DNA from 3 places in the Sphingomonas sp. BK036 genome. Region 1 is predicted to be linked to each of the others. Evidence: predicted binding sites of a transcription regulator. Region 1 holds the regulator's gene; each other region holds the start of a gene.

What was found. Region 1 encodes LexA, which represses DNA repair genes until DNA is damaged. Its sites were predicted from a motif close to GTTCCNCNCTTGTTCT; they were not measured.
Region 2: the regulator LexA is predicted to act here: its motif matches at 6,026-6,041, upstream of recA (recombinase RecA).
Region 3: the regulator LexA is predicted to act here: its motif matches at 5,751-5,766, upstream of EV283_RS16300 (protein ImuA).

The regions. Positions count from the first base shown of each region.
Region 1 covers NZ_SGXR01000004.1:625,716-633,527, forward strand. The annotation lists gene EV283_RS10030 (citrate synthase) at 1-95, opposite strand, end outside; gene gltX (glutamate--tRNA ligase) at 121-1,506, opposite strand; gene EV283_RS10040 (ComEC/Rec2 family competence protein) at 1,649-3,790, shown strand; gene lexA (transcriptional repressor LexA) at 3,781-4,464, opposite strand; gene EV283_RS10050 (molybdopterin molybdotransferase MoeA) at 4,533-5,714, opposite strand; gene EV283_RS10055 (energy transducer TonB) at 6,134-6,868, shown strand; gene moaC (cyclic pyranopterin monophosphate synthase MoaC) at 6,945-7,412, opposite strand; gene trpC (indole-3-glycerol phosphate synthase TrpC) at 7,409-7,812, opposite strand, start outside.
Region 2 covers NZ_SGXR01000004.1:206,150-213,961, reverse strand. The annotation lists gene EV283_RS08020 (Xaa-Pro peptidase family protein) at 1-1,240, opposite strand, end outside; gene EV283_RS08015 (dicarboxylate/amino acid:cation symporter) at 1,319-2,656, shown strand; gene EV283_RS08010 (glutathione S-transferase) at 2,790-3,413, opposite strand; gene EV283_RS08005 (class I SAM-dependent methyltransferase) at 3,449-4,285, opposite strand; gene recA (recombinase RecA) at 4,877-5,950, opposite strand; gene EV283_RS07995 (4-(cytidine 5'-diphospho)-2-C-methyl-D-erythritol kinase) at 6,172-7,047, opposite strand; gene EV283_RS07990 (tetratricopeptide repeat protein) at 7,342-7,812, opposite strand, start outside.
Region 3 covers NZ_SGXR01000007.1:95,865-103,676, forward strand. The annotation lists gene EV283_RS16285 (hypothetical protein) at 1-6, opposite strand, end outside; gene EV283_RS16290 (error-prone DNA polymerase) at 6-3,269, opposite strand; gene EV283_RS16295 (DNA polymerase Y family protein) at 3,266-4,807, opposite strand; gene EV283_RS16300 (protein ImuA) at 4,971-5,732, opposite strand; gene EV283_RS16305 (hypothetical protein) at 5,927-6,373, shown strand; partial or broken gene EV283_RS16310 (IS5 family transposase) at 6,614-7,401, shown strand; gene EV283_RS16315 (hypothetical protein) at 7,371-7,505, opposite strand; gene EV283_RS16320 (hypothetical protein) at 7,544-7,708, shown strand.

The DNA of each region.
Region 1 (7,812 bases):
TTGCGGATATCGATGACATCGGGGCCGACCGTTCCGGACATCACCGGATAATCGAATTCCTTGCCGTCGACCTTGAGGTTTGCGGTCTCGCTCATGCTTGTATCCTTCCTCGAAATCTTATCAGCTCGCCATCCGGTCGGCGATCCGTCCCAGGCTCTCGTCGCGCCCGAGCAGGTCGAGCACATCGAAGATCCCCGGCGACGTCTTGCGTCCCGTCAACGCGGCGCGAAGCGGCTGTGCGACCTGGCCGAGCTTTACGCCCCGGGCTTCGGCCACGCGCCGTACCGCGCCTTCGAGCGCCTCCGTATCCCACTTGTCGAGCGCGTCAAGTTCGGCATGGGCATTGACCAAAATTGCGCTCGCTTCGCCCTGTAAAAGGCTCGCCGCAGCGTCATCCATCGCCAATGGGCGCTGACTGAACAGAAAATTCGAACCCTCGGCCAGCTCGTTCAGGTTCGCTGCACGCGGCTTCAGGACCGGCATTGCGCGAGTCAGAAGATCGAGTCCGCCGGTCGGGAGGTCGTGGCCGAGACGTGCGGCAGCTAGTTCCGCCAGCCGTGCATCGTCGGCTTCGCGAATGTAATGACCGTTGAGGTTTTCGAGCTTCTTGAGATCGAAGCGCGAGGGCGACTTGCCGACGCCCGACAGGTCGAACCATTCGACGGCCTGCTTGCGGCTGATGATCTCGTCATCGCCGTGGCCCCAGCCGAGCCGGAGCAGATAGTTGTCGAACGCCTCGGGCAGGATTCCCATCTCGTCGCGATACGCTTCGATACCGACCGCGCCGTGGCGCTTCGACAGCTTGGCGCCGTCGGGGCCGTGGATCAGCGGAATGTGCGCGTAGATCGGCTCGGGCCAGCCCATTGCGCGATAGATCGGCAACTGGCGGAACGCGTTGTTGAGGTGATCGTCGCCGCGGATGACGTGCGTGACGCCCATGTCGTGATCGTCGACGACGACCGCGAGCATATAGGTCGGGGTGCCGTCCGAGCGGAGCAGGACGAGATCGTCGATCTCTTCGTTGCGGACTGTGACGGACCCCTGGACGCGGTCCTCGATCGTGACCGAGCCTTCCTGCGGCGCGCGGAGGCGGACGACGTGGGGAAGGTCGGGCGCTTCGCTTGCCGGGCGATCGCGCCACGGGCTGCGGATGCGCAGCGGCTTCTTCGCTGCCTGCGCCTCGGCGCGCATCGCGGCGATCTCGTCGTTGGTCATGTAGCAGCGATAGGCATGGCCGTTCGCGACCATCTCGTGCGCGACCTGCGCGTGGCGCTCGGCGCCGGCAAACTGCATCACCGCGTCGCCGTCCCAGTCGAGCCCGAGCCAGCGCATCCCGTCGAGAATCGCGTCGATCGCCGGCTGGGTCGAGCGGACCCGGTCGGTATCCTCGATCCGGAGCAGGAATTTGCCGCCATTCGCCTTGGCGAACAGCCAATTGAACAGCGCGGTGCGCGCGCCGCCAAGATGCAGGAACCCCGTCGGCGACGGAGCGAAACGGGTAACCACGGGTGCGGCCGAATTGGCGGTCCCCGTATCAGATATTGCGCCCAACCGCGGGTGCTCCCAGACTGTAGAAACGATGGCCGGATCAGCCGTCGCCGGCCCTAGCATGCGTCCTTGGCGGCGACAAATAGGCGTGCCGCCCTGGATGGCGGGAACGGGCCGCGCCATCGAGTGCTGGCTGGAGGCGGAGCGCGACCAACTCGTATTGTGGCTGCCGGTGATGCTGGGCGGCGGCATCGCGCTCTGGTTCGCGCTGCCCGATGCGGCGGCATGGCGCTCGGCAATCCTGGGGATGCTCGCGATCGGGCTCGCTTGTATTGCGACCGGGCGCGGTAGTCGCGCGGCGCGGGTTGTTGCCCTCGGCATGGCGGCGGGGGCGCTGGGGCTGGGGCTGATCTGGTTTCGCGCAGAAACGGTTGCGGCGCCCGTACTTGGTGGCCCTACGATCGCCAGCTTTTCCGCCAAGGTCGAGGTGATCGAACCCTTGGTGGCGCGCAAGCTCGTGCGGCTGACGCTGTTGCCGGTCGGGGAGGGGGCGGACAGCGCGGGGCAAGCCGTCGTCTTGCCGCACCGGATCCGCGTCAATCTGGCGGAGCGGGATGCGCCGGGCGGGCTTGGGACGGGCGCGATCGTCCGGCTGCGCGCGCGGCTCATGCCGCCGCCCCTGCCGGCGGTGCCCGGCGCCTATGATTTCGCGCGCGTCGCGTGGTTCAGCGGGATCGGCGCGACGGGGCGGGGGTTTGCCCCGGTCGTCGTGACGGTAGCGAGCGGATCGGGCGCGGGTATCCGAGTCGCGCTTTCGCGGCATATCGTCAGCCGGCTGGAGGGTAGCGCCGGCGGTATCGCCGCAGCGCTCGCGACGGGTGACGTCGGCGCGATCAGCGAGGACGATTCGGAGGCGATGCGGCGGGCGGGGCTGGCGCATCTGCTGTCGGTCAGCGGGTTGCACATCACCGCGGCGGTGGCGGCGACGATGCTGATCGTGATGCGGCTGTTCGCGCTCAGTCCGTGGCTGGCGCTGCATGCTCGGTTGCCGGTGATCGCGGCGCTGGCGGGGGCGGCGGCGGCGATCGGCTATACCTTGCTGACCGGAAGTCAGGTGCCGACGATCCGCTCGTGCGTCGCCGCGCTGCTGGTGTTGGTGGCGTTGGCGATGGGGCGGGAGGCGATGACGTTGCGGCTCGTGGCGACGGGCGCGATGTGCGTCATGCTCGTGCTGCCCGAATCCGCGGCTGGGCCGAGTTTCCAGCTTTCGTTTGCTGCGATCACGGCGATCATGGCGTTTCACGAACATCCGGCGATCCGGACCTTTTTCGGCGCGCATGACGAGGGGCGCGTCCGGAAGCTGGGGCGCGGGGTGGCGTCGCTGCTGCTGACCGGGCTGTTGGTGGAGGTCGCGCTGATGCCGATCGCGGTCTTTCATTTTCACAAATCGGGTTTGTACGGTGCGTTCGCCAACATCGTGGCGATCCCGCTGACGACGTTCGTCGTCATGCCGCTCGAGGCGCTGGCGTTGCTGCTCGATGCCGGGGGGATGGGCGCACCGGTCTGGTGGATGGTGCAGACGTCGCTCGATGCGCTGTTGTGGCTTGCGCACCGCGTGGCCGATGCGCCGGGGTCGGTGCGGGCCTTGCCGGCGATGCCAGTTGCGACGTTTGCGTTGATGGTCGTTGGTGGGATCTGGATTGCGCTGTGGCGGACGCGGTGGCGGCGGCTAGGCGGCGTGCCGTTGGCGGTGGGGGCGATCTGGGCGCTGACGACACCGCCGCCGGACATTCTGGTGACGGGAGACGGGCGGCATGTCGCGGTGCGGACGGCGGCGGGACTGGCGATGCTGCGGGACCGGGCGGGGGACTATACGCGCGCCACGCTGGCGGAAAATGGCGGGGTCGACGGCGAACCGTTGTTCCTGGCCGACCAGCCCGACGCGCGGTGCAGCCGGGATCTTTGCGTGACCGATATCGCCGGGGGCGGGCGGACGTGGCGGGTTCTTGCGACGCGGAGTGCGTATATGGTGCCGATCGACCAGCTGCTCGCCGCGTGCCGGATCGCCGATATCGTCGTCAGCGAGCGGAACCTGCCGAGGCGCTGCACGCCGCGATGGTTGCGGCTCGACCGAAATATCCTGCGGCGGACCGGGGGGGTGGCGGTGACGTTGGGATCTGGCCGGGTGGAGACCATCCTGTCGCCGGGTGACCGTCATCCGTGGCGCGATCCGCCGACGCTAGGCGCCGGACCTGGGCAGGCCCGGCGCTTCACCCCGGTGGCGCGTCGGTTTCAGTCGTAGCGGCGGAGGATGCCCGACAGCTTGCCCTGGACGCGGACTTGCGCCGGCGCATAGCGCTGGGGGTCGTAGGCGCGGTTGGCCGGGTCGAGGCGGACCATGGCGCCTTCGCGGCGGAAGAACTTGAGCGTGGCTTCGCTGTCCTCGATCAACGCCACGACGATCTCGCCATCGCGGGCGATATCGGTGCGGCGGATGAGCGCATAGTCGCCGTCGAGGATACCTGCCTCGACCATCGAATCGCCCGACACCTCGAGCGCGTAATGCTCGCCGGTGCCCAGCAACGCGGCGGGGACGGCGAGCATCGTGCTGCCTTCGAACGCCTCGATCGGGACACCGGCGGCGATGCGACCGTGAAGCGGGATCTCGATGACGTCGTTGGCGGGCTGTGGCGTGGCGGCAGCAGGCGCCGCCTTCACGTTCGACGACTTCGCCGCGACCTTCTTCTCGGGCTTTTCCGGACGTTCCGGCATCCGCAGCACTTCGAGCGCGCGCGCGCGGTTCGGCAGGCGGCGGATGAAGTTGCGCTCCTCGAGCGCGCTGATCAGACGGTGGACGCCCGACTTGGATTTCAGGTCGAGCGCGTCCTTCATTTCCTCGAACGACGGTGACACACCGGTATCGTTGAGGCGATCGTTGATGAAGCAGACGAGTTCGTGCTGCTTGCGCGTGAGCATGGCGGTTCTCCGTCCGGAACAGACGAGGAACTTCTATGGAACATAAATGGTGACGTCAAGCGCCGCCATTACGCAATGACGAGGATTTCCGCCGATTCGCCTGTGTTTGCCACCGGTGCGCTGCCGGGACGTACTATCAGGCAGGTCGAGCGGGCAAGCGTCAGGAGCATCGAGCTGTCCTGCATCGTCGAGGCATAGGCCTTGCCGTCACGCAGTTCGGCGCGGAGATAATCGGTCCGCGCGTTGTTCGCGGGCAGGTCTTCGCCGAGCAGCGCATGCGTCGCCTGCGGTAGCGGATCGCTTGCGCCCGCCATGTGCGCGACGACGGGTTTGACGAACAGGATCGCGGTGACGAATGCGGAGACCGGATTGCCGGGAAGCCCGAGCACCATCATGTCGCAGATCCTGCCGGCCATCATCGGCTTGCCGGGGCGCAGCGCGATCCGCCAGAAATCAATCGTTCCGCCCGCCGCCTCGATCGCCGGGCGGACGAGGTCGTGGTCGCCGACCGAAGCGCCACCGGTGGTGACGAGCAGGTCGGCCTCGACGCTTGCGAAAGCGTCGCGCAGGACGTCGAGATTGTCGGGGAGGATGCCGAGGTCGATGACGTCGACCGGCATGTCGGCGAGCATCGCGGCGAGCATGATGCCGTTCGATTCGGGGAGCGCGACGCCATCGGTGGTCGAGCCCGGCGGGACGAGTTCGTCACCGGTGGCGGCAACCGCGACGCGGACTCGGCGGTTGACGGTGAGGCTGCCATGGCCGCCGGTCGCGGCGACGGCGATGCGCGCGGGGCTGAGACGCTGGCCGGCCGCGATCAGACGCGTCCCGGTCGAGAAGTCGAGCCCCTTGCGGCGGGTGTTGCGGCCCAGCGTCGGCGGACCTTCGCCGGCGAGGATCAGCGTGGCGCCGTCGCGCTCGGCTTCTTCCTGGACCATGACGGTGTCGGCGCCCTCGGGGATTGCGGCGCCGGTGAAGATGCGGGTGGCCTCACCTGCGCCGACCGCGCCGGTGAAGGGCCGGCCGGCGGCGCTTTCGCCGATGACCGACCAAGGGCCGGGGAGGTCGACGAAACGGATCGCGTAGCCGTCCATTGCCGACAGGTCGGCGGCGGGTTGGGTGCGGCGGGCGAGGATATCCTCGGCGGCCCAGCGGCCGGCGGCGTCGCGCAGGGGAACGGTCTCATGACCGACGCGGGGGGCCATGGCGAAGAGGCGGGTCTGAGCTTCGGCGACGGGGACTAGGGTCATGCGTAAGTCTCTGTTTTCGGGCGGTTCTGAAAAGTGAAGTATAGGAAGTATAGACGCTGGGAGGTGTTTGGCGGGTCGCCGTTTGGGGCGGTGTCGTAGGGGAAGCGCGGGGGTGGGGCGGTATGTTCCGTGCTGTGCCATCGGTTTGGTGTGTAGGACAGGTGTTGTTGGGGTGGGGGGGTGTTCCGGTCTATTCGAGGTCAGCTCCTGCTTCCTTGTTCTCCCGCGAAGGCGGGAGCCCAGTCTGGGTCCCCGCCTTCGCGGGGAAACAGGGTGGGGCGGAGGGCGCTCGTTAGTATTTGGGCCTTCCCAATTGGGCCCCGGCCTTCGCCGGGGTGGAGGTAGTGGGGGCGTTGGCCAGCTTGCGTTCATGCGGTGAGGGGCTTTTCTGGTGCGCAATGACGCACCAGATCAATAGGATGAGTGCAACGCAGCCACGGACGAGAGACAGGATCGGCGCAGCGATCGGGGCGGTCGTGTTGCCGGGGATGCTTGGCTATGCGCTCCTCAACGGGCTGGTCGTGCCGATGCCGGCGGCGGTCGGGGAGGCGTTGAAGGTGTTTGGGGTGGCGCCGCCACCGCCGCCGCCGCCGGTCGAAAAGGTCAAGCCGCGGCCGTCGCCGAGCCGCAAGCCAGAGGGGGCTGCATCGCCGCCCAATCTCAAGTCTAAGGCGACCGAACTCGTGGCGCCGCCGCCGGTCGTGCCGATCGTGGTGCCGCCGCCGGTGGTGGTGGCGGAGAAGGCCGGGCTGGGCGCGCAGGCGACGGCCGGGGCTTCGGACGTGCGTGGGCCGGGGACCGGGAGCGGGGGGATCGGCAATGGCACCGGGAGCGGTGGGTCTGGCGATGGCGACGGTGGAGGTGGCGAGGAGACGCCGCCGCAGTGGCGCAAGGGGCGGCTAAAGGACTCCGACTATCCGCGCGAGGCGGCGGAGACGGGGATCCGGGGGCGGGTGTCGGTGCGGTATGTGGTCGGGATCGATGGTCGCGTGACGCGGTGTCGGGTGACCGGGTCCAGCGGGAGCCGGGAACTCGATGACCTGACGTGTCGGCTGATCGAGCAGCGGTTTCGGTACGACCCTTCGCTCGATGCGGCGGGGCGGCCGGTGGAGTCGACGATCGTCGAGGATCACGAATGGGCTATGGGTGATTGAGGTCACTGCGCTTGGCGTGCCCTCACCCTCGACGCCTTTGGCGTCTTTCCCTCTCCCCTTTGGGGAGAGGGGGTTGTCAGGCGGTCCAGTTGCCGGATTTGCCGCCTGATTTGGCGCGGACGCGGATGTCGGAGAGGACCATCGTCTTGTCGATCGCTTTGGCCATGTCGTAGATCGTCAACAGCGTGACCGTCGCGGCGGTGAGCGCTTCCATTTCAACACCGGTCTTGCCTTCGGTCGAGGCGGTGGCGGTGGCGGTGACGCCGGTTGCGTCGACGGTCAGGTCGATCTCGACCTTGGTCAGCGGGAGCGGGTGACAGAGCGGGATCAGGTCGCTGGTGCGCTTGGCCGCCATGATCCCGGCGACGCGCGCGACCGCGAGGACGTCGCCCTTCTTGGCCGTGCCCGCGCCGATCGCGGCGGCGGCTTCGGCGGACATGGTGATCCGGCCCGAGGCGACGGCTTCGCGCGCGGTGACCGCCTTGCCGCCGACGTCGACCATCCGTGCCGCGCCGGCTTCGTCGATGTGCGTGAGGCCGGTCATCCTACCAGCGCCCGCGTCGCGGCCTCGACATCGTCCTGGCGCATGAGCGCTTCGCCGATCAGGAAGCAGCGGATGTCGTGCTCGGCCATCGCGTCGAGCTCTGCGCGCGTGGTGAGGCCGCTTTCGGCAACGAAGGTGCATTCCTTGGGCGCGCGGCTGACCAGCTCGTAGGTGCGGTTGAAGTCGACGGTGAAGTCGCGCAGGTCGCGATTGTTGACGCCGATCAGCCGCGACTCGAGCATGAGCGCGCGCTCCATTTCGTGCGCGTCATGGACCTCGACGAGGACGTCCATGCCGCATTCGAGCGCGGACGCCTCGATCTCCGCCATCTGCACGTCGTCGAGCGCGGCGACGATGATGAGGATGCAGTCGGCGCCGATCGCGCGCGCTTCCGTCGACT
Region 2 (7,812 bases), 420 kb from region 1:
GGCTGAACCATGTCGGCCCGACGTCGGTCATGTGGAAGCAGTCCTCGATCCGGACGCCGTATCTGCCCGGCGTATAAAGCCCCGGTTCGTCAGAGAAGCACATCCCCGCCGCCAGCCGCGTCATCTCGCCGCGGACGAAGTTGACGGGTTCGTGGCCGTCCATGCCGATCCCGTGCCCCGTCCGATGCGACAGGCCGGGGAGCGTGTAGCCCGGACCATAGCCGAGCGTTTCGTAATAGCGCCGGACCGCATCGTCGACACTCCCCGCGGTCGCGCCGATCTTCGCGGCGGCGAAGGCGACCTGCTGGCCACGCGCGACCTGATCCCAGGTCTTGCGCTGGTCGGCGGTCGCTGAGCCGTAGACCCAGGTCCGCGAGACGTCGGACTGATAGCCCTGCACGGTGCAGCCGCAGTCCATCAGCACGACTTGCCCGTCGGCGACGCGGTGGATCTCGCGGCTGCCATGCGGATAGGCCGACGCCTCGCCGACCAGCGCCATCGAGAATTCGGGCGCGCCTCCCAGCGCCTTCGTCGCGGCGGTCATCAGCGCGCCGATCTGCGGGCCGGTCATGCCGGTCTCGACGCGCGCCTTGGTCCAGCGATAGGCGGCGAGCGTGACGTCGGTCGCCGTCTGCATCAGCGCGATCTCGGCGGGGGTCTTGATCATCCGGCTGGCGCGAACGACCGGATCGGCCGACACGATCTTCGCATCGGGCAGCACGCGCGCGAGGCCCGCATAGGCGAAATAGCGGACGTCCGCCTCCAGCCCGATCGGCCGCGCGGCGAGTTTGCGATCGCGCAGGAACCCGGCCACGACGCGCAGCGGATCCTCGTCCTCCTGCCACACGCGGACGTCGGCGGGGACGGCGAGCGTCTCGCGCACCGAGGGCTCCTCGAAGAAAGGCGTGACGATGCACGGTGTCCCCTCGACCGGAATCACCGCCAGCGTCAGCCGCTCGCTGGTGTGCCAGCGGACGCCGGTGAAGTAGATCATCGACGATCCGGGCTCGATCAGCGCCGCGCCGATCCCCGCCGCCTTCATCAGCGACTGCGCGCGGACGAGCCGCGCGGCGCGCTCGGCGGCGTCAATCGGTTTTGCCCCGCCGGTGATATCGGACAGCGCGGACAGGTCTGGTTCGGCGGCGCGCAGGAGGGTGCTAACGGACAGCAAAGGCGCCGCGGCGGCGAGGCCGAGCAGCGTGCGGCGTGAGGGTTTAAAGGCGGGCGTAAAGGTGGGCATCGACATCGCCGGACGATAGGGTGCTTGACCCGAGCGCCGCAATCCCCTTCCCTTACGCACGTATTTCGGGAGCGATTAATGGCCAAGCGGCTAACCTATTACATCTTGCTGGGGCTGGTCGCGGGTCTGGTCGTCGGCTGGATCCTCAACGCGTCGATCGACGACGGTACCGCCGCGTCCGCCGCGCGGCTGAAGGACATTGCGGGCTATTTCTCGATCGTGACGTCGCTGTTCCTGCGGCTGATCAAGATGATCATCGCGCCGCTGGTCTTCTCGACGCTGGTCGTCGGCATCGCGCATATGGGCGACACGGGCGCGCTGGGCCGGGTGGGCTTGCGCAGCCTCGGCTGGTTCATCTGCGCGTCGCTGTTGTCGCTGACGCTGGGCATGATCCTGGTCAACGTGTTGCAGCCGGGCGTCGGCCTCGAATTGGCGATCCCGCCCGCGACCGCGTCTAGCGGGGTCGATCCCGCGGCGTTCGACCTCGCCAAATTCATCTCGCACATCGTCCCCGATTCGATGATCGCGGCGATGGCGAGCAACGAGATTCTCCAGATCGTCGTCTTCTCGGTCTTCGTCGGCGTGGCGATCACCGCGGTCGGCGAGAAGGCCGCGCCGCTGGTCAAGGCGATCGAGGCGCTGGTTGCCGTCATGCTCCAGATCACCAATTACGTGATGCGGTTCGCGCCGTTCGCAGTGTTCGCCGCGGTGACCGCGACGCTTGCCGAGCGCGGCCCGAGCATTCTCGGCGATCTCGGCTATTTCATGCTGTGCTTCTATCTGGGGCTCGCGCTGCTGTGGGCGCTGCTGATCGGGATCGCGTTCGTGCTGATCGGCCCGCGGACGCGGCTGCTGGTGCGCTATATCCGCGATCCGCTGATCCTCGCCTTCTCGGCGGCGTCGTCCGAGGCGGCGTATCCGCGGACGCTGGAGGCGCTCGACCGGTTCGGCGTGCCGCCGCGGATCGCCAGCTTCGTGCTGCCGCTCGGCTATTCGTTCAACCTCGACGGGTCGATGATGTACATGACGTTCGCGTCGCTGTTCATCGCGCAGGCCTACGGCATCCACATGCCGATCGGGCAGCAGATCGCGATGCTGCTGGTGCTGATGGTGACGTCGAAGGGGATTGCGGGCGTGCCGCGTGCGTCGCTGGTGGTGATCGCGGGCACGCTGTCGATGTTCAAGATCCCTGAGGCGGGCATCCTGCTGATCCTGGCGGTCGACCATTTCCTCGACATGGGACGCTCGGCGACCAACGTGATCGGCAATGCGGTCGCGGCGACGGTGGTCGCGAAGTGGGAGGGCGGGCTCGACGAGCGCGAGCCGGCGGACCGGGACTTTCCGCATGCACCGTCGGGGCATGGGCCGAAGACGAATGTCGACAGCTTCGACAAGATCGGGCCGGGTCAGGGTTGAGGCGACGACCTCGTATTCACTCCGTCATCCCAGCGAAGGCTGGGATCCAGAGCAACCATCGGCGCGCTCGTGGCTCTGGATCCTGGGTCGAGCCCAGGATGACGGAAAGGCGGCGGCGGCGTGACTCAACTGCTCACGCGTAGGCGTAGGGGCCGCCCTTTTTGAGCCCGGCCTGATAGGCAGGCCGGGCGTGCACCTTGGCGAGCCACGCGATCGTTGCGGGGCGGGATTCGTTCAGACCGCCTCGGCTGCGCGCAGCCTCGAGCGGGAAGCTCATCATGATGTCGGCGGCGGTCATCTGGTCGCCGGCGAACCAGGGGCGCTGCGAGAGTTCCGATTCGACATAGTCGAGATGGACATCGATCATCGGCTGGATCTTCTTGACCGCGACCTTGCCCATGATCGGGATGCGCGCGAGGACGAGCTTCAGCAGCAGCGGCGGCATCATCGAGCCTTCGGCGTAATGCAGCCAGAAGCGGTAGCGCAGCGCATCGCCGCGGTTGGCGGGTGCACCGAGTTTGCCGTCCGCCTTGTCGACGAGATATTCGACGATCGCGCCGGTCTCGGCGATGATCTGATCCTCATCCTCGATCACCGGCGACTTGCCGAGCGGGTGCACCTTCTTGAGTTCGGGCGGGGCGAGCATGGTCTCGGGGTTCCGCTCGTAGCGCTTGATTTCGTAGGGGAGGCCGAGTTCCTCGAGCATCCACAGGATCCGCTGCGATCGCGAGTTTTCGAGGTGGTGGACGATGATCATGCTGGCTCCCCTGCTCTTCTATCCCGCCGACACGCTTATCGGGCCGCGGTGCGCGCCGTCCAGATCCAGGCGACGGCGGGAAATTCCACCGTGTCGCCGACGCGGTGACGGTCGCAGACCTGGGTGAGACGCGCGATGTGGCGCGCGCGTTCCGCGGGCGCGGCGTTGCGGATCGCCGAGGCGGCGGGGCCGATGCGGCGGAAATAGTCGACCGCGTCGGTGACGGGGTCGGGTCCGCCGCCGGCGCGATAGGCGAAGTCGATGCGGCTGGGCGGTGCCGGGTGCCAGCCGGCGTCGGCGAGGATGGCGGCGACATGGCCGGGGTCGGCGAACGCGAACGGGCCGGGTGCGGTCGTCGCTGGTGCGTCCGCGTCGCCGCCGGTGGCGGCGATGGTTTCGGTGGCCCAGCGATTGGCGGCGCGTTCGGCGAAACAGGAGAAGACGACCGTCGCGTTCCGCGCGGCGGCGGCGGCAAGCGTGGCGAAGGCGGCAACGGGGTCGGTGAAGAACATGACGCCGTGGCGCGAGACGTAAAGATCGACCGGGGCGTGCTGCGCGGCGGCGGCGGTGATGTCGGCGCATTCGAACTGCGCGTTGGCGTGGTCCGCCGCGCGCTGCCGGGCGGTCTCGATCAGCGTGGGGGAGAGATCGATACCAGTGACGTTCGCGTTCGGGAGCGCCTGCGCGGTGGTCAGCGTGGTCGCGCCCGCGCCGCAGCCGATGTCGATGACCTTGGCGGTTTGCGGAGACGCGGCGGCGAGGATCGCGGCGTTCAGGTGCGGCGTGAGGTTCGCGAAGCTGCGGTCGGTGCGGCGCCATTCCTCGGCCCAGACGTCGCCAATCCTGCCGGTCCAGTCAAAGCCTGTGGTCATCAGCGGGGCGCTTCATGCTTGGGGTTCGGGGGCGTTCGGGGGAGTGAAGTATAGGAAGTATAGACGCTCGCGCGGGGTCTGCATCGAGGGATTTTTCGCGGCGGCGGTAGATTGCGTATCCGTATTCCCCGCGAAGGCGGGGATCCAGCCTGGGCTGCCGCCTTCGCGGGAGACCATTGGGGCGGGCGCGTCGTAGCACCTGAATTGAGAAGACATCCCAATTGTGCCCCGGCCTTCGCCGGGGTGGCGTGGGTTTGGGTTGTCGTGGCACTCGACATGAGCGGCCTTCCCAACTGGCTCCGGCGTTCGCCGGGATGGTATGGCTTTGGGTTGTCCGGGCGCTCGGTTTGTGAGCCCTTCCCAACTGGGCCCCGGCCTTCGCCGGGGTGGTGCGGGCTTGCGTCGTCGTGGCAATCGACATGAGCGGCCTTCCCAACTGGCCGCGGCGGTCGCCGGGGTGGTGTGGGCTTGGGGGCGACGCGTTTCCTCGCGTGCCCTCACCCTCCCATTGCAAGGGCAATGGGCCCCTCCCTCTCCCCGAGGGGAGAGGGTCAAGCAGTCCGGCTCTAGCTTGACGGGGGAGCGTTCGGGTTATGCGTCGTCTTCGGCGCCGGGGCCTACCATCATTTCCTCGGCGACCTTGTCGGTGCGCGCGCGGATCTGCTTTTCGAGGCGATCGGCGGTTTCGGGGTTGTCCTTGAGGAAGGTCTTCGAATTCTCGCGACCCTGGCCGAGACGGACGCTGTCGTAGCTGAACCAGGCACCCGACTTCTCGACGAGCCCAGCCTTCACGCCGAGATCGAGGATCTCGCCGAGCTTCGAGACGCCCTGCCCGTACATGATGTCGAACTCGACCTGCTTGAACGGCGGCGCGACCTTGTTCTTGACGACCTTCACGCGCGTCTGGTTGCCCGTCACCTCTTCGCCGGCCTTGACCGCGCCGATGCGGCGGATGTCGAGACGGACCGAGGCGTAGAACTTCAGCGCGTTGCCGCCCGTCGTCGTCTCCGGATTGCCGTACATCACGCCGATCTTCATGCGGAGCTGGTTGATGAAGATGACCATGCAGCGCGAGCGGCTGATCGAGCCGGTGAGCTTGCGCAGCGACTGCGACATCAGGCGCGCCTGGAGGCCGACATGGCTGTCGCCCATCTCGCCCTCGATTTCCGCGCGCGGCACGAGCGCCGCGACCGAGTCGACCACGAGCACGTCGATCGCGTTCGAGCGGACCAGCGTGTCGACGATCTCGAGCGCCTGCTCGCCGGTGTCGGGCTGCGACACGATCAGCTCGTCGATGTTGACGCCAAGCTTTCTGGCGTAGACCGGGTCGAGCGCATGCTCGGCATCGACGAACGCCGCGGTGCCGCCGCCCTTCTGCGCTTCGGCGATCACGTGGAGCGCGAGCGTGGTCTTTCCCGAGCTCTCCGGGCCGTAAATCTCGATCACGCGGCCGCGCGGCAGGCCGCCGACGCCGAGCGCGATGTCGAGCCCGAGCGAGCCGGTCGAGATGACCTCGACCTGCATCGTTTCCTTGGAGCCCAGGCGCATCGCCGAGCCCTTGCCGAACGCGCGGTCGATCTGCGCGAGCGCGGCGTCCAGCGCCTTTTGCCGGTCGTTGGTTGCGGTTGCCATGCCGGTGTCGATCACTTTCAGATTAGCGGCCATTGATAAGCTCCATCGCTAAAGCAAGCGCGCGTGCCATTCAACGCGTCAAACGCCATGTATTCCCTTTGTTCTCATGGAACAAGTGCGGAACATCGAGTTTGGGCGAAAAAGGCAGAGTCTGGTCGAGAATGGGTCGGGTCGTTCAGGCGCGCGCTTGGTAGGGCCGGCGCATTCGTTTCTGGTTCCGGGTCGTGACTTTCGTCAGGATGACGGACAGTCGTTCAGGCGAGTGTCGTTGCGAGCGTCCACCAGCCGCGGGCGTGCGCGGCGGCGGCGGCGACATCTCGGGCTTCGGCGGTCCCGAAGAGGGCGAAGCAGGTGGCGCCGGAACCGCACATTCTGGATAGCAGCACGTCGTGCGCCGCGTCGAGCAGCGTGCGGACCTCGGCGATGACGGGGGCCAATGCCAGGGCGGGGGGCTCCAGATCGTTGCGACCGGCGGTTGCGCGCGTGAGAAGGTCGCCTTCGGGGATGGGGCCGCGATCCTGGCCGTCCCAGGTCTTGAAGACGGCGGCGGTGGCGACCGCGACGCCGGGGTTTACGAGGAGGAGCGGCGTGCCGGACAGGCCTTCGAGGTTTGTGAGCGTGTCGCCCTTGCCGGTGCCAAGCGTGGTGCGGTTGGCAAGGCACGCGGGGACGTCCGCGCCGAGTTGGGCGGCGATCGCGTTGAGGCGGGGCTCGGTCGCGGCGATACCGTGAAGGCGGGCGAGCGCGCGCAGCGTGGCGGCGGCATCAGCCGAGCCTCCGCCGATGCCCGAGGCGATCGGGAGATGCTTTTCGAGGGTTATCGCGTGACGGGCGTTCGGGGCGAATGCGGCGGTGAAGGCGTCGGCGGCGGCGGTGACGAGGTTGCCACTCCATGCCGCCACCCCGGCGGAGTCCGGGCTGGTGGTGTGTTCTGGGGCGGGGAGCAGTGCATCTGCGAAGGGGCCGGTGATGGTGAAGCTGTTGGCGTCGGCCGCTTCGACCGTAACGATGTCGCCGTCGGTGGCGAAGGCGAACAGCGTTTCGAGGTCGTGATAGCCGTCGGGGCGGCGGCGGCGGACGTGGAGCGCCAGGTTGATCTTTGCCGGGGCGGGTTCGGTCGTGGCGGGCATCGTGGGTCTCGAGTTTGACGGGTTGGGCTCCGGCTTAGCGGACGGAGATAGGCTGGCAACGGTCTGCGACGTAGCCTCCAACATCCGTCATCCTGACGAAAGTCAGGATCCAGAGCCAGGCAGGGGATCGGTCGTTACTCTGGATCCTGACTTTCGTCAGGATGACGGAGGGGGCGTTGCGCACGCTTCGCCCTGTGCGGGCCAGGTGCGCGCTGCGTTACGCTCATTGCCGCCGTCTGCATCGCCCTCCCCACAGAAGCCGTGTGAGCCCGCTCCCCCCCGTGGGAAAACGAATCAGCGACGAGCTTTTGGCGGGAGGCCGTTGGCGATCTTGGCGGTCAGGCGGGCGGTGTCGCTCGGTTCGGCAGTCAGCAGCGCGGCGCGCCAGGCGTAGCGCGCCTCATATTGGCGACCGATCGTCCAATAGGCATCGCCGAGGTGATCGCTGATCTCGGCATTGGCGGGATCGCCCTGCCCCGCGCGTTCGAGAAGCGGGAGCGCGCGCGTGGTGTCTCCGGAAAGATGATAGGCCCAGCCCAGCGAATCGATGATCGACGCGTTGGCCGGATCGAGCCGGCTGGCGCGCTCCAGCAGCCGGATGGAGGCTGGGATGTCGTCGCCATGCTCGACCTGCGCGAAGCCGAGATAATTGAGCGCAAGCGGTTGTGCGGGACCCCGCGCGACCGCCTTTTCGAGAGCGTCGCGCGCCTCGGGCCAGCGCCCCGCCTGGTCGAGCGCACCGCCATATTGCAGCCATGAGCCCCA
Region 3 (7,812 bases), on a different contig from region 1:
GGACATCAATGGAAGTCGTGAGATTTGAATTTCACGACAGCTTCTGGGTCCATGCCGTCCGCATGGGGCGGCCAGTAAGAGTTGCGCGGGTTCGGGCTCCAGCCCTTGTCACCGCGGTCGGGGGAGCCGGTATGCTTCGCACCATCGCCGCGGCCGGTCCGGTGCGGGAACGACATCTCGCCGACCCGGTGTAGCAGGTCGCCATGGTCTATGATCCGGTCGCAGATGACGTGGATGACCTCGCCTTCCTTCTGCACCCTGCCCTTCATGCCAATCATCGACGCGGACATGACGGTGCGACGTTGGCGCTCGAACCGATCAGGCCACAAGATGCCGTTGGCGATGCCGGTCTCGTCTTCGATCGTGAGGAACAGCACGCCCTTGGCAGACCCGGGCTTCTGGCGAACGAGGATGATGCCGGCGACCTCGACATGTCGCCCATCGCGGATCGTCGCTAGGTCCGCGCATCTGGTCACGCCACGCCTGGCCAGTTCATCACGCACGAAAGTCAGCGGATGCGCGCGCAGAGAGAGTTGCAGCGCGCGGTAGTCCTCGATCACCTCGCGACCATCGGTCAGTGGGCGCAGTTCGACATCAGGCTCGATCCCTTCCGCACTGACGGCCTGGTCGGCGCGATCGGCCGCGGCGAACAGCGGCAACGGCGCTTCACCGAGCCCCCTCACCTTCCACAAGCCCTGGCGACGATCGGCGCCAAAGCTATGAAAGGCATCACCGTCCGCGAGCTTCTCGATCGCCGCGCGCTGGACACCCGATCGCCGCCATACGTCCTCTACGCTCTCGAACACGGTCAACTCGCGCGCGCCAACGATCTTGGCGCCGTCCGCGTTAGACAGGCCGCGGATCTGCCTGAGCCCCAACCGTACGGCGAGGTAGCGCCCGCTATACGGCTCCAGCGTGCAGTCCCAGCGGCTCGCATTGACGCAAGGGGGGCGAACCACGACGCCGTGCTCGCGCGCGTCGCGGACGATTTGCGCGGGCGCATAGAAGCCCATCGGCTGCGCATTCATCAGGCTCGCGCAGAACACATCGGGATGATGATGCTTCATCCATGACGAAGCGTAGGAGATCTTGGCGAACGACGCCGCGTGGCTTTCGGGGAAGCCGTAGGAGCCGAAGCCCTCGAGCTGGCGGAAGGTGCGCTCGGCAAACTCACGGGGGTAGCCGCGCTCAACCATGCCTCCGATAAGCTTTTCGCTGAAGTGCGACACGCCACCCGTAAACTTGAACGTCGCCATGGCGCGGCGCAGCTGATCCGCTTCGGCTGGCGTGAAACCGGCACCGACGATCGCGACCTTCATGGCCTGTTCCTGGAACAGCGGCACGCCGAGCGTCTTTTCCAGTACCGCGCGTAACTCAGGTCGTGGGTATTCCGGCTTCTCCAGCCCTTCGCGCCGGCGCAGATACGGATGGACCATGTCGCCCTGGATCGGCCCCGGCCGTACGATCGCGACCTGAATGACGAGATCATAGAAGCGCCGCGGCTTCATCCGCGGCAGCATCGACATCTGCGCGCGGCTTTCGATCTGGAAGGTGCCGAGCGTGTCGGCCTTCGAGATCATGGCGTACACGTCGGGATCGTCGTCCTGCAGGTCGGCCAAACCGACGCGCAGCCCCTTGTCCGCCTCGAGCATGTTGAAAGCGCGGTTCATGCAGCCGAGCATGCCGAGACCCAGCACGTCGACCTTCATGAACTTCAGCGCATCGATGTCGTCCTTGTCCCATTCGATGATCTGGCGGTCGTCCATCGCCGCGGGTTCGATCGGGACGAGATCGTCGAGACGGTCATGGGTGAGGACGAAGCCGCCCGGGTGCTGTGACATGTGGCGCGGCACGCCGATCAGCTTGCGGGCAAGCTCGAGCGTCAGGCGCAGGCGACGATCGCCGATGTCGAGGTTCAACTCGTTGACCTGCTTTTCACCGACGCCCTCGGCCGACCAGCCCCACACCTGGCCGGCCAATGACGAGGTCAGATCCTCGGGCAGACCGAGCGCCTTGCCTACGTCGCGTACGGCACCGCGCGCCCGGTAGCGCGTGACCACTGCGGTCAACGCGGAATGGTTGCGGCCATAGGTCTCATAGATCCACTGGATGATCTCTTCGCGGCGCTCATGCTCGAAGTCGACGTCGATGTCGGGCGGCTCGCGGCGCTCGCCGCTGACGAAGCGCTCGAACAGCAGCTCGTGCTTGATCGGGTCGATCGAGGTGACGCCAAGCACGAAGCAGACGCAGGAATTGGCGGCCGAGCCGCGGCCCTGGCACAGGATACCCCGCCGGCGGGCTTCGCGAACGATCGCGTAGACGGTCAAGAAATATGGCGCATAGCCAAGCTCACCGATCAGCCGCATCTCGTGGGCGATCTGCTCGGTATAGGCAGCCGGCACCGTACCGTTGAACATCACGTCGACCGCGTCTTCCGCCAGCTTCTGCAGCGCCTCTTGCGCGGTCAGCCCGTCGATCAGCCGCTCGTGCGGGTATTGATAGGCCAGTTCGCCCAGATCGAAGGTGCACAGACGCGCAATATCGACGCTCGCACGCAGCGCGTCGGGATACGCTTTGAAGCGCCGGACCATCTCGTCGGGAGATTTGAGCGCACGATCGGCGTTGACCTCGCGCCGGTAGCCAAGCTCGTCGACGGTGCATTTCTCGCGCACGGCCGTCACAACGTCCTGCAGCAGCCGTGCTTCTGGCGCGTGGTAGAGGACATCACCCGTCACCACCGCGCGAACGCCCACGCCGCCCGCCTGCCGCGCCAGAGCGTCGATCCGCACAGCATCGTCCGGCCGGCGTCGCTGGAACAGCGCCATGTACCCGCGACGCCCATAGACCGTCTTCAGATCGGCGAGCGCCGAGAGATTATCCTCGTCCGCCTCGTGCGGCAGCAGGATGGCGATCATGCCCTCCGACCAGGGTTCGAGGTCATGCCAGTCGAGCAGGCATCCGCCCTTCCCCGCCCGCTTCTTGCCCACCGTCAGCAGCCGCGTCAGACGCGACCAGGCGGGGCGGTTGGTCGGGTACAGCAGCAACTGCCGCCCGCAGGAGAGGTTGAGGCGCGTGCCGGCGATCGAGCGAACGCCCGTCGCCTTCTGCGCTTCCCATGCACGCACCACCCCCGCGACGGTGCCGATATCGCTGACCCCAATCGAGGGATAGCCGAGCAGCGCCGCTGCCGCGAACAGTTCCTCAGGGCTCGACGCGCCGCGCAGCAGAGAGAAATGCGTGAGGACCTGGAGTTCGACATAGTCGGTCATGCGAACACGCCGTGCATCCACCAACTCAGATCGCCGGTGTCCTCGACGAACCCGTCGCCACGCCGGAACACCCAGTAGCGACCGCCTGTATCGTCCTCGACGCGGTAATAGTCGCGCACCGCCCACACTTCCGCGTCACGACGCCACCATTCACCGTGGATCCGCTCAGGGCCGTCGCCGGCCACGACCTTGTGCGGACGGCCACGCCATTCGAACCGTCGTGGTGGCTGATCGGGCATGAGCGCTATGACGCCCCATAGCGGTTCGGGCCTGGCCAACAGGCGCGTCGGTCGTCGCCATTTCGGCCAGCCCGCGGGCGCTACCACCGGGTCGGCGCGCATGACGGCGCGCTCGGGCACGTGACTTTCAACAGGGGCGATCCGGAACACGGCGTCAGCACCAATGCGGCCGGCCACGACGTCGACGAGACGGGCCGGATCGCGCACGAGGACCTCACCAACAAGAACCGCGCCGAGGTCGACCGCATCGAGTGGCTCGGTGTGCGGCGCCGCCAGATAGAATTGCTCGAGCCCCAAACCCGGATCAATCCGTTCGATCCGGAGCTTCATGAGCCGCAAAAGGTGCGAGACCTCGCGCGTCGGGCGTGATGTACCGACGGCCACAATCTGCTCGGTACCATCGACGCGTAAGCCACCAAGCCGTAACGATCGTACGCCAAGTCCCTCCTCGCGCAGCAGTTCGGCCATGTCGCTGAGCAAATCCTCCATGACCTGCGCGATCGCGTCTGCGGTAACGATCGGTTCGAGCAGCCGGCGCTCGACGGTCGGTATGACCTTGTCGGTCCGCGTCGTGATGGGCTCGGCGACCGCACCGAGGGCTTGATCGAGTCGCGTAATCGCCGCCAGCCCGAGCCGGCGTGCCAACGGCCCGCGCGCGACAGGCAGGAGATCGGCGACGCGCTCGAAACCGAACTTGCGGGCGGCGACAAGCGCAGTGCCGGCAAGGCGCAGCGCAGCGACCGGAAGAGCGCTAAGCGCGTCGACCGTCCGCCCTGCCGGGACGATCGTGATGTCGGCAGACCCGAACCGCGCAACGGCGTGGGCCGCGCCCGGTGTGTCCGCCACCGCCACGCGCGCCGTGAATCCGGCACGCTGGCAAAAGGCGCGCAGACGCCGACAGAACCGCTCTTCGCCGCCATGAAGATGCGCGCAGCCGGTCAGGTCGAGCCACAGCCCATCGGGCGGCGTGGCTGCTGCGATCGGCGACCAGCGGCGCACCGCACGCAGCGCGAGCTGGTCCAGCAACGCTGCATCCGCCTCGGTCTCGGACGGTCGGATGTCGAGATCGGACACCAGCGCGCGCGCATGGGTCGCGGCCATTCCGATTGTGATCCCCAACGCCGCAGCGCCATCGCAGGCGGCCACCACCTCTTCGCGCCGGCCCACCTTGCCGACCAGTGCGAGCGGTGCCCGGTGGAACGCAGCGACGGTCGTTGCGACCCTGTCGTGACTATCCGCTGGCGCAAGTCCGTGGAACGGATGGTTCGCCGCTTCCGAACGTCGGCCAAGTTCACGCATGGGCGGTTTGGCATGCGTAGGCAGCGCTGCGATCGAGCCTTCGACATCGTGCCTGGTCGGCATGTCGGCACGTGCCCACCGTGCACCCGGCCGCCACCCGCCGCCCCGCGGTACCGAACACGGACCGGGATCGTCGTCGACAGGAAGCTGAAGGGCTGGCCCCTCAGGCGGCCGCGTAGCGTGCCGGTCCAGCCGTCTCAGCCGCTCGATGGCCAAGTGCGGCAGGAACAGCGAGACAACCCGTCTCATCGCAGCCCTCCAAAATCATCGAAAATGCTTCGCCGCCACGCTGCCGTGCGACCTCGACCCACCACCGTGACCGTCCAACGCCTGCAACACCCAGGCGCTCGGATGACGCACTGGCGATGCGCCAGCGTGTCCAGGCAGCGGACGGTTCGGTGAGCGGATCCTGGTCGCGGGTGCGTCGGCGCCGCAGGATAAGAATGGGGATGTCGACGTCGGCCGCTACCAGTTGCAGGCGCCGGGTCACTACCATCGACATCCGGCTTACCTCGGCGATCACTGTCGACGGCGTTCCGTCGCGCACCGCATCCTCGACGACAGCGAGCAGGGCCGCATCGTCACGGGGTTGTGCGTGGATCAGGTCGGCTGACGATAGCCCGGCCTGTTCAAGGCCAGGTGCGTAAAGATCGTTGCGACAGCTCACCCACAGCACCGGTCCGCGTGTATGGGCAGCCTCTCGTGCGGCGATACCTGCCAGGAACAGCGTCGCCGCAGCATCGTCGACCATTGAACAGCTTTGTGCGGCCACCTCATGCAGCGCGCCTGCGCGCAGCCCCCCGCTCGCGAGACGATCGTCAAGCGCAGGGATACCGAATGGCATGATGCGGTGATCCACCGCCGGCGTAGCGATAGTCCGCAGGTCGGCGATGGTGGTCGGCAGGGACTCGAGGGCGGTGTTCATGACGGCTAGACTCTATACGTTCTCTTTATGTTCCATCACGGGATAGGGTTGGTCAACTAGGTTTATGTCCCGCAGTTCAGACTCTTTGGTCTTGACCACGGCTCACCGCGGTACGGAACGGTTGCGAAACGGAACGGAAACAGATCGGAACGAATTTGCTTTCGTTCTCGCTGCACCTGACTCATAGAACCGTCATGCCGATCCGCCCCGAGAACCGCTGGCTCTACCCGATCGACTGGCGGCAGCTGTCGCAGACTGTTCGGTTCGATCGTGCGGGTGCTCGATGCGAGGGATGCAGCAGGCCACATCTGCGCCGTGTCGTCCATCTCGGCGACGGACGCTGGTGGGATGCCGATGTCCGGTGCTGGCGGTCGGACCGCGGCAAGCGTGTTTCCATGAAAGCAGGGTTCGTGCTGGCGTCGATCCGGGTGACCTATGTAGTTCTGGCGTGTGCGCATCTCGATCATGATCCCGGCAACAGCGCGTCTTCGAACCTTAAAGCCCTATGTCAGCGTTGCCACATGATCCACGATGCAGCCGAGCATCGCTGGCAGCGCTGGTGGAATGTCTTTCGGCTCCTTGCGGTCCGTGATCTCTACGAAGATCCTCGTGTCACGCGAGAACGCATCGCCAGCCGTTAGAAATCAATGTTTCGAGTGCGCATCGCTTCGGCTGCGAGGTCCGCGATCGGCCCCCGCCCAGATGTAGCCTCATAGACTTTGCCTTACATCGTGACCGGCAGGCTTACTTGGCCTCAGCTGCACAGCTGCGACGCTGGCGGAGTCCAGTACGGTCTTTGTGCCGTCGTTCGCCATGGCTAGGGCTAGGACCCATTGATGTAAGAGACGCGATCTGATTCAGGCTCCGTGAGGAAACCTGGGATGAGCGACCTGTACTGGCTGACGGACGAGCAGATGGCGCGCCTGCGGCCATACTTCCCCAAGAGCCATGGCAAGCCGCGAGTTGACGACCGATGGGTATTGAGAGGCATCGGTTTCGTGAACCGCAATAGGCTGCGCTGGCGTGATACGCCTATCGTTTACGATCCGCACAAGACGCTCAAGAATCGCTGGAAACGGTAGGGTGAAATGGGTGTGTTCCTCCGTGTAATGGAGGGGCTGCCTGCTGCTGATGCCGATCCTAAGACCGTCATGATCGCGCGACGTATCTCAAAGCGCACAGCACGGCATCGAGCCTGCGAGCTAAAAAAGGGGATCTCGGGCGCCCGATTGGTCGCATTAAAGGCGGTACGAACACGAAGATTTACGCTGTGACCGATGCAAACGGCCGCCCACTAAGCTTCTTCATGACCGCTGGACAGTTCAGCGACTACATCGGTGCGGCCGCGCTGCTGGACGATCTGTCCAAGGCACAGTGGCCGCTCAGCGACCGCGGCTACGATGCCGACTGGTTCAGGGATGCCTTACAGGTCAAGGGCGTCCAGCCGTGCATCCCGGGTCAGCGATCCCGGCTCGAGCCCATCAAATGCGACAAGCGCCGCTACAGGCGCCGTAGCCGCATCGAGATCATGTTCGGGCGGCTGAAGGAATGGCGCAGCGTTGCGACCCGCTCCGATAAATATCCGACACTCTTCTTGTCCGCCATCGCTCTCGCTGCCGTCGTTATTTTCTGGCTTTATCAACGGGTCCTGACCCTAGCACCGCGTTGAGGAGGCCTGAAGCGCCGGTCGAAATCAGAACGGGGCAGCATGCTGATCATTTCGCGCCCAGTTTGGGTCGTCTCGATTAAACCTGCAGCGCGAAGCACCCTCAAGTGGTTAGACAGCGTGCTCTTGGGAATCGACTTGCACGGTGCCGCATATCGCGCTCCACCCCTTCATCATGGGGCAGGCACACCGTGTATCCGCACTCGCCCGCGTCCTGACGGAGCTTCGGGAAGCGGACGATCCGCGTATCTGGTGGACGACCGCCGGCGAGATCACCGACCATGTCGAGGCGAATGGCCTGGCGGTCTGACCGGCCCGTATCACACTAGCTGACGGCGCGTGCGTGGAGTGCTCGGACCTCGTCGGAAAAGTCGAGCACCGGGCCAGTTACGTCCGCATCTGGCACCACGTCAG